Regions from separate parts of the Nostoc sp. CCY0012 genome, predicted to be linked through region 2. Evidence: riboswitches for the same ligand, from Rfam matches in the RefSeq annotation. Region 2 holds a riboswitch; the other holds the start of a gene.
The links. Region 2 has a riboswitch for cobalamin ahead of ACM0OS_RS16675 (DUF1636 domain-containing protein). Riboswitches for the same ligand answer to the same signal wherever they lie in the genome.
Positions count from the first base shown of each region.

Region 1: it holds a riboswitch for cobalamin, as region 2 does, so the genes downstream of both, cobG (precorrin-3B synthase) here and ACM0OS_RS16675 (DUF1636 domain-containing protein) in region 2, are expected to answer to the same signal.

Region 1 covers NZ_CAWUDM010000039.1:38,230-42,622, reverse strand. Annotated here, with positions in the region: gene ACM0OS_RS13385 (precorrin-8X methylmutase) at 1-617, opposite strand, end outside; gene cobG (precorrin-3B synthase) at 645-2,111, opposite strand; cobalamin riboswitch at 2,162-2,320, opposite strand; gene cbiE (precorrin-6y C5,15-methyltransferase (decarboxylating) subunit CbiE) at 2,392-3,603, shown strand; gene ACM0OS_RS13370 (PAS domain S-box protein) at 3,621-4,393, opposite strand, start outside.
Region 2 covers NZ_CAWUDM010000054.1:13,022-17,414, reverse strand. Annotated here, with positions in the region: gene ACM0OS_RS16685 (hypothetical protein) at 1-18, shown strand, start outside; gene hemB (porphobilinogen synthase) at 318-1,325, shown strand; cobalamin riboswitch at 1,402-1,565, shown strand; gene ACM0OS_RS16675 (DUF1636 domain-containing protein) at 1,591-2,001, shown strand; gene ACM0OS_RS16670 (cobalt-precorrin-6A reductase) at 2,053-2,841, shown strand; gene ACM0OS_RS16665 (late competence development ComFB family protein) at 2,804-3,166, opposite strand; gene ACM0OS_RS16660 (hypothetical protein) at 3,290-3,682, opposite strand; gene ACM0OS_RS16655 (hypothetical protein) at 3,770-3,916, opposite strand; gene pgmB (beta-phosphoglucomutase) at 4,370-4,393, opposite strand, start outside.

The DNA of each region.
Region 1 (4,393 bases), on a different contig from region 2:
TCTGTTGCTAGGGCGTTAACTGCGGCGGCGGCGATCGCACTCCCACCACGCCGACCATGTAATGTTAAAAATGGTACACCTCTGCTATTGGCTGCCAGGGCTGCTTTGGATTCGGCGGCACCGACAAACCCCACCGGAAAGCCCAAAATAAGGGCAGGCCTCGGCACTCGTCCATCTAACATTTCTAGCATTCGAAATAGTGCTGTAGGCGCATTGCCAATGGCTACCACTGCCCCTTCGAGATGCAAGCGCCATAATTCTAGGGCCGCTGCCGATCTCGTATTCCGCAAACGTTTAGCTATTGCTGGTACTTCCGCATCATAAAGGGTGCAGAGAACTTGGTTATTTGCAGGTAATCGGCTTCTGGTAATACCTTCGGCAACCATGCGGCAATCACATAAAATTGGCGCTCCTGCTGCTAGTGCTGCGCGTCCAGATTTTACTGCTTCTGGGGAATATCCTAGGTCAGTGACTATATCCGTCATTCCACAGGCATGAATGAGGCGCACTGCAACTTTAGCGACATCGGGTGGCAGCACATCTAGATTAGCTTCGGCTCGAATAATTGCAAAGGAGGTTTTGTAAATTTCGTTAGCGTCTCGGATGTAGTCAGGCATGGGAGATTAAGGATTGGGGACTGGAGATTAGAAACAAATTTTCTGGCTGTAAGTTGAAGAGAATAACTGTTTTAATTGAGCAATTTCATAGCGATTGACAAATTTCCCAAAGGTTTCATCGGGATTTGGGCATTGGATTTTATACACTTGTAGCATCTGCTTGATCAGTCTAGGAAGTTCGGCAACGGTTACATTTTGATAAATTTCCCGTCCAAATTTTTGGTTGCTGTCACCTGCACCAATATAAATGTCATAAGTTTCCACAGTTTTATTATCTGACTCTAGGCTGACACCGACTAAGGTAATGTCACTATTAGTATGTTGGGCGCAGGATTTTTCGCAGCCGCTAAAGTGAATATTAATTGGGTGATTCAGGGTAACTCTAGTTTCGAGGTATTTTGCTAATTTCAATGCATCAGCTTTGGTATCTGTAGCCGCAGATGCACAACCTTTGTTACCAGAACAGGCCACTAAGGCACTTTTGAGGTTACTGGCTGAGAAATCTAATCCTAAGTTAACTAATTCACTTTTGACATGAATCAGCCATTGCTGGGGAATATCAGTTAACAGCAAATTCTGCCAAGGTGTCAGTCTGAGAATACCATTACCGTATTTTTCTGCTAAATCAGCCAAACCTCGGATTTGCTTAGTTTCTAGTCTACCCAGAGGCAGAACTACACCAATATAAAATAAACCTGGTTGACGCTGGGGATGAATACCAAGATGCCCATACTTATTTTCTACTGGCACAGCAGTAAAGTTAGTCTTCAATAAAGGAAAAGGCAGTCTTTGTGCAACTTGCTGAAGATAATTTTCACAACCCAAATTATTCACTACTTCTCGTAGACGCTGTTTACGCTGACTGTGAGGATCACTATGAGTGAGATAGACTTCAGCTAAAGCTGCCAAAACTGATAAACATTTATCTGGTGGTAACAAAATTCCCAGATCAACGGGTGGCTTTCCTTTAGGGCCAATGCTGAGAGCAAGACGAAAGTAAACGCTATCTGCCACTAAGACCGCCGCCAACATGATATCGTTGAGGCGATCGCCCACTGAAACTGTACCACCACCATCAAAACCCACGCTGAATTTGGCCGACAGTCCTGATAACTCTGGATGCTCGACTATGTAATTATCCCAAGCTTGCACAAAGGGACGAGTATCAATTAATTCTTGCAGATCAATACCAGCTGTGGGACTGGTCATAATATTGCGGATATGATCAACAGCAGAATTGCGAGAACCTATACCCATATCCTGTAAATGCTTCAGAACTGCGGCATCGATCCCGGTGCGAATTTCCCTGACTTGTAGGTTAGCACGATTAGTTACATCCACATAGCCACCCCCACACTGATCTGCTATGTCTGCGATGGCATGACACTGTTTACTATCCAGAATCCCACCTGGTATTCTGATGCGAGATAATATCCCATCTTGGGCGCGTGTATCATAAAACAAGCCAGGACAAGTGGCAAAACCGGACAGCAAAACAGCAACTCCTTCCCCGTGCAACGCAGGGATTAGATATTTATTTAGTGTCTTGAGGACACTGCTGAAGTTGGCATTCTGACTTGGAAAGTAAAAAAGGGAATTTTCTGCTTTTGCCTTACCATTACAGCTGCGGCACAGTCCCGGAATCTCACCGGACTTTCCCAACTCTCAGCTTTTGTAATTTAACATGAGTAGGCGTTGAGACTAATTCGTAATTCGTAATATTTCCTTCGGAAACGCTACGCGAACGTAATTCGTAATTTAGACAGTAAATTCTATGTCAGGGAAGTGGCTATCGATTGTGGGTGTTGGTGAAGATGGGTTACAGGGTTTAAGTGCGATCGCTCGTTTTTTGGTGGATCAAGCAGAAGTGATTTTCGGAGGCCATCGCCATTTAGCTATGTTACCTCCAAACGACCAACGCCAAAAAATAGCCTGGACATCTCCCCTCAGCACTTCCATTGCCGATATCATCCAGCGTCGGGGTCAATCAATCTGTGTCTTAGCCAGTGGTGACCCCATGTTTTATGGCATCGGTGTGACTTTAACCCGACAAATTCCCATTGACGAAATTACGATTATTCCTGCACCTTCTACTTTCAGCCTGGCCTGTGGGAGGTTGGGATGGTCTTTAACTGAGGTAGAAACTTTGAGTTTGTGCGGTCGTCCAGCCTCGCTGCTGCAATCTTATATTTATCCTGGAGCCAAACTATTAATTTTGAGTGAGGGTCAAGATACGCCGGCAATGGTGGCTGAGATATTGACAAATCGGGGCTATGGTGATAGTAAAATCACTGTATTAGAACACATGGGTGGTGTTGATGAACGGATAGTCAAAGGTGTTGCTGCAACGTGGAATCAAACGGAAATTGCTCCTTTGAATGCGATCGCAGTTGAATGTATTGCTGCTCCTGGGGTGATACCTTTAGCTAGAGTCCCAGGATTACCAGATCATGCCTATCACCATGATGGACAGTTAACCAAGCGGGAAGTTAGGGCCATTACCCTGTCAACCTTAGCACCCAACCCAGGAGAACTGCTGTGGGATGTCGGTGCAGGTTGCGGTTCCATTGGCATTGAATGGATGCGGACTCATCCTCGATGTCGGGCGATCGCCATTGAACAAAATGCTTCTAGAATCCAATACATTGCCGATAATGCCACTGCTTTAGGAACGCCCCATCTGCAAATCATTACGGGGAAAGCACCCCAAACCCTCAAAGACTTGCCTCCACCTGATGCCATATTTATTGGCGGTGGAGTTACAGCCGAGGGATTGTTTGATATCTGTTGGCAAACATTACGTCCGGGTGGAAGATTGGTTGCTAATGTTGTCACCGTAGAAGGCGAACAAACCTTATTTCAATGGTATGAAAAAGTTGGCGGTAATTTAACTCGCATTGCCATTCAAAGGGCAGAACCCATTGGTAAATTTTTAGGTTGGCGGGCAATGGCTCCTGTTACCCAATGGATAGTCATAAAACCGTAAGACTTTAGCTAATAAAACTATTTAACTAGTTGAACAACTGCTGCGGCTAAAGCTTCTGGTGCGACTGGTTTAGGTATATGCATTTGAAAACCTGAAGCGATCGCCTGTTTTTGATCATACTCGCCGGCAAATGCTGTCAAGGCGATGGCCGGCACTTTTCCACCTGTTTCTGGCGGCAAAACCCTAAGTTGGCGTAAAAATTCATAGCCATCCATCTGGGGCATCCCGATATCACTAACTAAAACATCTGGCGGGGACTTGACTATAATTGGCAATGCTTCTAATGCTGATGCTACTTTGGTGACTTCTGCACCATAGATTTTCAGCGCAAAGGCGATAAAATTGAGCGAATCTGCATCATCATCTACAACTAAGATTTTCATATTACTTAAATCTAAAGTTGCTTCCTGGGATGCATTATCTGTGCCTATCTCTGGTTGCAGCGATGTCTGGTGATAAGTTGCTACGTGTTTACACAAAGGGAGTTTGACAGTAAAAATTGCTCCCTGACCTTCGCCTAAACTATCAGCCGCAACAGTGCCACCATGTAACTCTACCAACTGCCGCACAATGGCTAATCCCAACCCTAGCCCGCCAAATTTTCTGGTAATTGAACCATCTTCTTGACGAAAATAATCAAATATATATGGCAAAAATTCGGGGCTAATACCTTTGCCTGTATCGCTGACTTGGATTTGAGCCATAGAACCACATTGCTCTAGCCTTACTTCCACTCGTCCACCCATAGGGGTAAACTTGACGGCATTAGATACCAGATTCCAGACAATTT
Region 2 (4,393 bases):
GTGGGTTATAGATTTTGAGAATTTAAAGCATGTAAGTTTATTTTTAAGAGCCTAGAAACTGAAAGAATATTTCCTTTTAGGGGCTAATTTTTACAACTTAAAATTACAGCTTCTCAAGCTAGGAGTTAGATATTTCTTGAGCAGACGACCGAGAATTTCAATTCCTTGTTCGATATTTTTTGGTGTGTGGGAAAATTTCAACCGCATCGCTGGATAGCTTCGTCTTGGAAAAAATACTGCTCCATTGGCAATTAGGATATTGTGAGCTATCGATTTTATGCAAAAATAATGATAATCAATATCATTCAGCGTTGAGTATGACCTCTATAAATCCTTCAGTTGCAACCGATATCCTGCGTTATCGCCCTCGTCGTCTACGCCGGACAGAAACTTTACGGCGCATGGTGCGGGAAACAATTCTCAGTGTCAACGACTTGATTTATCCGATGTTTGTCACTGAAGGTGAGGGGAAAAAATTTGAAATTGCTTCTATGCCTGATTGCTATCGCTATTCCCTAGATTTATTGTTAAACGAAGTTCAGCAAGTTGCGGGTTTAGGAATTAAGGCGATCGCTCTGTTTCCAGTAATTCCCGCAAAACTCAAAAATGACCATGCGACAGAAAGCTACAACCCAGATGGTTTAGTCCAGCGGACTGTCAAAGCTATTAAAAAAGCAGTTCCAGGCATGATCGTCATAACTGATGTGGCGCTGGATCCCTTCACTACTCATGGTCACGATGGTTTAATCGATGACAAGGGTACTATCGTCAATGATCCTACCGTGGAAGTGTTGGTGAAAATGGCCATTTCCCAAGCAGCAGCTGGGGCAAATTTCGTCGCACCTTCCGACATGATGGATGGTAGAGTCGGTGCTATTCGTCGAGCGCTGGATGCAGAAGGTTATATTGATGTGGGAATTTTGGCATACTCTGCTAAATACGCTTCTGCTTATTATGGCCCGTTCCGCGATGCTTTAGATTCTGCTCCCAAATTTGGTGATAAAAAGACTTACCAAATGGATGCGGCTAATGCCAAAGAAGCTTTAAAAGAAGTGGAATTAGATATTGCTGAGGGAGCAGATATTGTCATGGTAAAACCTGCTTTAGCTTACCTCGATATCATTCATCAAGTCCGTAACGCCACAAACCTACCTGTAGCAGCGTATAACGTTAGTGGTGAATATGCCATGATTAAAGCCGCTGCACGCATGGGTTGGATTGATGAAAAAAAGATAATTTTGGAAACTTTAACTAGTATGAAAAGAGCGGGTGCAGATTTAATTTTGACTTACTTTGCCAAAGAAGTAGCTTTAATTTTGGCTTAAGTAATTTTGTTTTTTGCCAGTTTTAAATAGTACAAATTTTGTAACGTGTACTGAAACGATTATTGGCATTAGTGATAAGATAAATAAAACATTCGGTTCTAGTAGAGGTCAGCTACTAGAGGTAAAGGGGAAAGCTCGGTGCAAATCCGGCACTGTCCCGCAGCTGTGAAGGTAAAGCAAAAGATCAAACACCTTTTGAGTTTCCCAGTCAGAACGCCCGCCGAACTCAGTATACTGTTAAATTCTACACATCTGCGAGGTACAGATGACTGCTGCTCATACTGCCAATACTAATTCTTTGGGTGTAGCCACCCATACTTTATTTGTTTGCAAAACCTGCGCTAGCGTTTGGGAAAATGGAAAACGTCTAGGTGAAAGCGGGGGTGAAAAATTACTCAAAAATCTTCAAGATTTAGCACAAAATTGGGAATTACGAGATGAATTTCCCATTCAAGAAGTTGAATGTATGAGTGCTTGTAATCGTTCTTGTGTTGTCGCCTTTGCTAGTAATGGCAAATTAACATATTTATTTGGTGATTTAGCCGTTGATGGCACTGCATCTGCTGTATTAGACTGTGCCAGTCAATATTACGCTAAACCTGATGGTTTGTTACCTTGGTCAGAAAGACCAGAACCACTGAAAAAAGGAGTTTTAGCGAAAATTCCCCCATTCTAGATATTGGATAAAACTGTCCCCAGAAAAACGACCCCAGAGAAGAGTATGGTGATGCGTGTTTTAATTCTGGGTGGAACCAGCGATGCTACAGAATTAGCTGCTAGAGTAGCGACGATGCCAGGAATTGAGGCAATTACTTCTTTAGCTGGTCGTACCCGTGAACCATCAGTTCCCTTGGGTGATTGGCGAATTGGGGGTTTTGGTGGTGTGGCTGGACTAGCTAAGTATCTGCGGCAAATGAAGATTGATTTGTTGATTGATGCTACTCATCCCTTTGCTCATCAAATTGCCTTCAATGCAGCGGAGGCCGCCACAGAAGCTAATGTACCCCGGTTGAAACTGATTCGCCGACCTTGGGAAAAGGTAAGTGGCGATCGCTGGCTCGAAGTGGAAGATATTCAAGCCGCAGCCGCAGCTTTAGTAAATCAGGCAAACCGGGTATTTTTAACTATTGGTAGGCAAGAAATTCCGGCTTTTGCTCACCTGCAAGAAATTTGGTTTTTGATGCGAATGATTGACCCTCCCCAAGCAAATGCCTTAGTACCACCGGGGATAATTTTGTGCGATCGCGGGCCTTTTTACTTGCATAATGAGCGGGAAATTTTGATTCACCACAACATTGACACCATCGTTAGCAAAAATAGCGGTGGTGATGCTACCTATGCCAAAATTGTGGCAGCACGGGAATTGGGACTGAAAGTAGTCATGGTAAATCGTCCCGTGACACCGCCAGGAGAGCAACTTACAGATGTTGATGATGTTCTAGTATGGCTTTCTCAGAAGTTACAGGAATTTGGTGGGACTACCCAAACCAATCAGATGCTATCAAACTGGGATTAGCTACCTCTGGAATATGCCGATTAACCTCTTGTGCTTGCTCACACAAAACTTTCTCAATTCCTTGGTGAATTATGGCTTCGATGTGCAACTTGTGTTCGATTGAGTGCCACAAATCATTTAAGTTAGTGAATACTTTGTCTTTTGCTTCTTGATCAACTGTGATGTAATGGTTAGGGATTCTATTGAGAATATAAGCAATGAGACATTGCCTGATGTCAGGGTGTGAAAAAGCTTCCTGATGTGGATGATTAGGATAAGTTTCTAGAATGGTTTCTAGCTCTTGATTTACCATGATTAGGGTAACATTTACAAGAGTTTTAGTCATTTTTAGCACCTTTTATTTTTTGCTGGCTTATGATTTTATGTTGCTAAATTTAGGGTTTTTTAATAAATAAAGCAAGTAATATAACTTATCTAAAAAAGCTAATTTCAATTTAAATTACTTCACTTATTTAAACTCTAGCAAACCTAAATCAAGCGCCCTTTGCCATGCTGTTTCAAAATCAATTCCTTGTTTGTTAGCAATATATAAAAATACGATAGCTGCTGACCGAATGGCATTATCACAATGTATAAGCATGGGTTTCGGTAGTTCTTTAATTATCTGAAATATCTCAAAGGCAGCTTGATGGGTAATTTCTTCAACTTTAGTCGGATAATTAATGTATATTAATCCGAAAAATTCCATTTTTTCTTGTTCATGATCGAGTAAGTCTATTTCATCTGGCGACCGGAGATTAATTACAGACTTATAACCATCATCAACTATTAATTGGAATTGTTGTGGTGTAATTTGTCCCGCGATCGCTAACTCATGATTAATTTTCCTAACTACAGTCATTGTACTAACCTTTTCAGTAATAGATAAAGTCGCCAAGTCACTGAAAATCCAGCACATGTGAATTATTACCCAACTAACAAAGACCTTTTAATGGTGCTTTTTATCAGATGGATCTCCCTCAAATGGTTGTACTCCTGTTTCTGGATAATCATCATCTCTAGGGCTGAAAATTTTATTAACTGCTTCTGAGATGTAAGTAATTAACTGCTGAAAAATATTTATTATTGATTGCATTTTTTACAGTTCTATTCTAGGAATAGACATAAAATGGTTTTCTTAAAAGCATCTAGCCCTGGCGATTATAAATCGCGGCTATACAAACTAAGTCGGCGGCTCGTCTGAGTTTCGCCGAACTTCCTGGGCAGAAAGCACAGAAAATCAAGGTTTTACCTCAATACGGTTCACTTAAGAGGAAAAGTAGGTTGGGTTAAGCGATAGCGAAACCCAACAAATCCCCGGAAATGTTGGGTTTCGTTCCATTGCTCCGCAACGCTAGCGCGAACAACCCAACCTACTCTATTTAAGGTTTTTGGCTCTAACTGAACCGTATTGGGTTTTACCTGTGTAGTAGCCGTTACTTCCAGTCGCCTGGTGCAAGATGTAAGTTAAATGTACGACAAGAATTTGAGGAACTTGTGAAGAAAGAATCTAATTTGCAGATTTATAGTTCTATTAATGGGCAAAGTTTTACAGGGTAACATTAGTCAACTG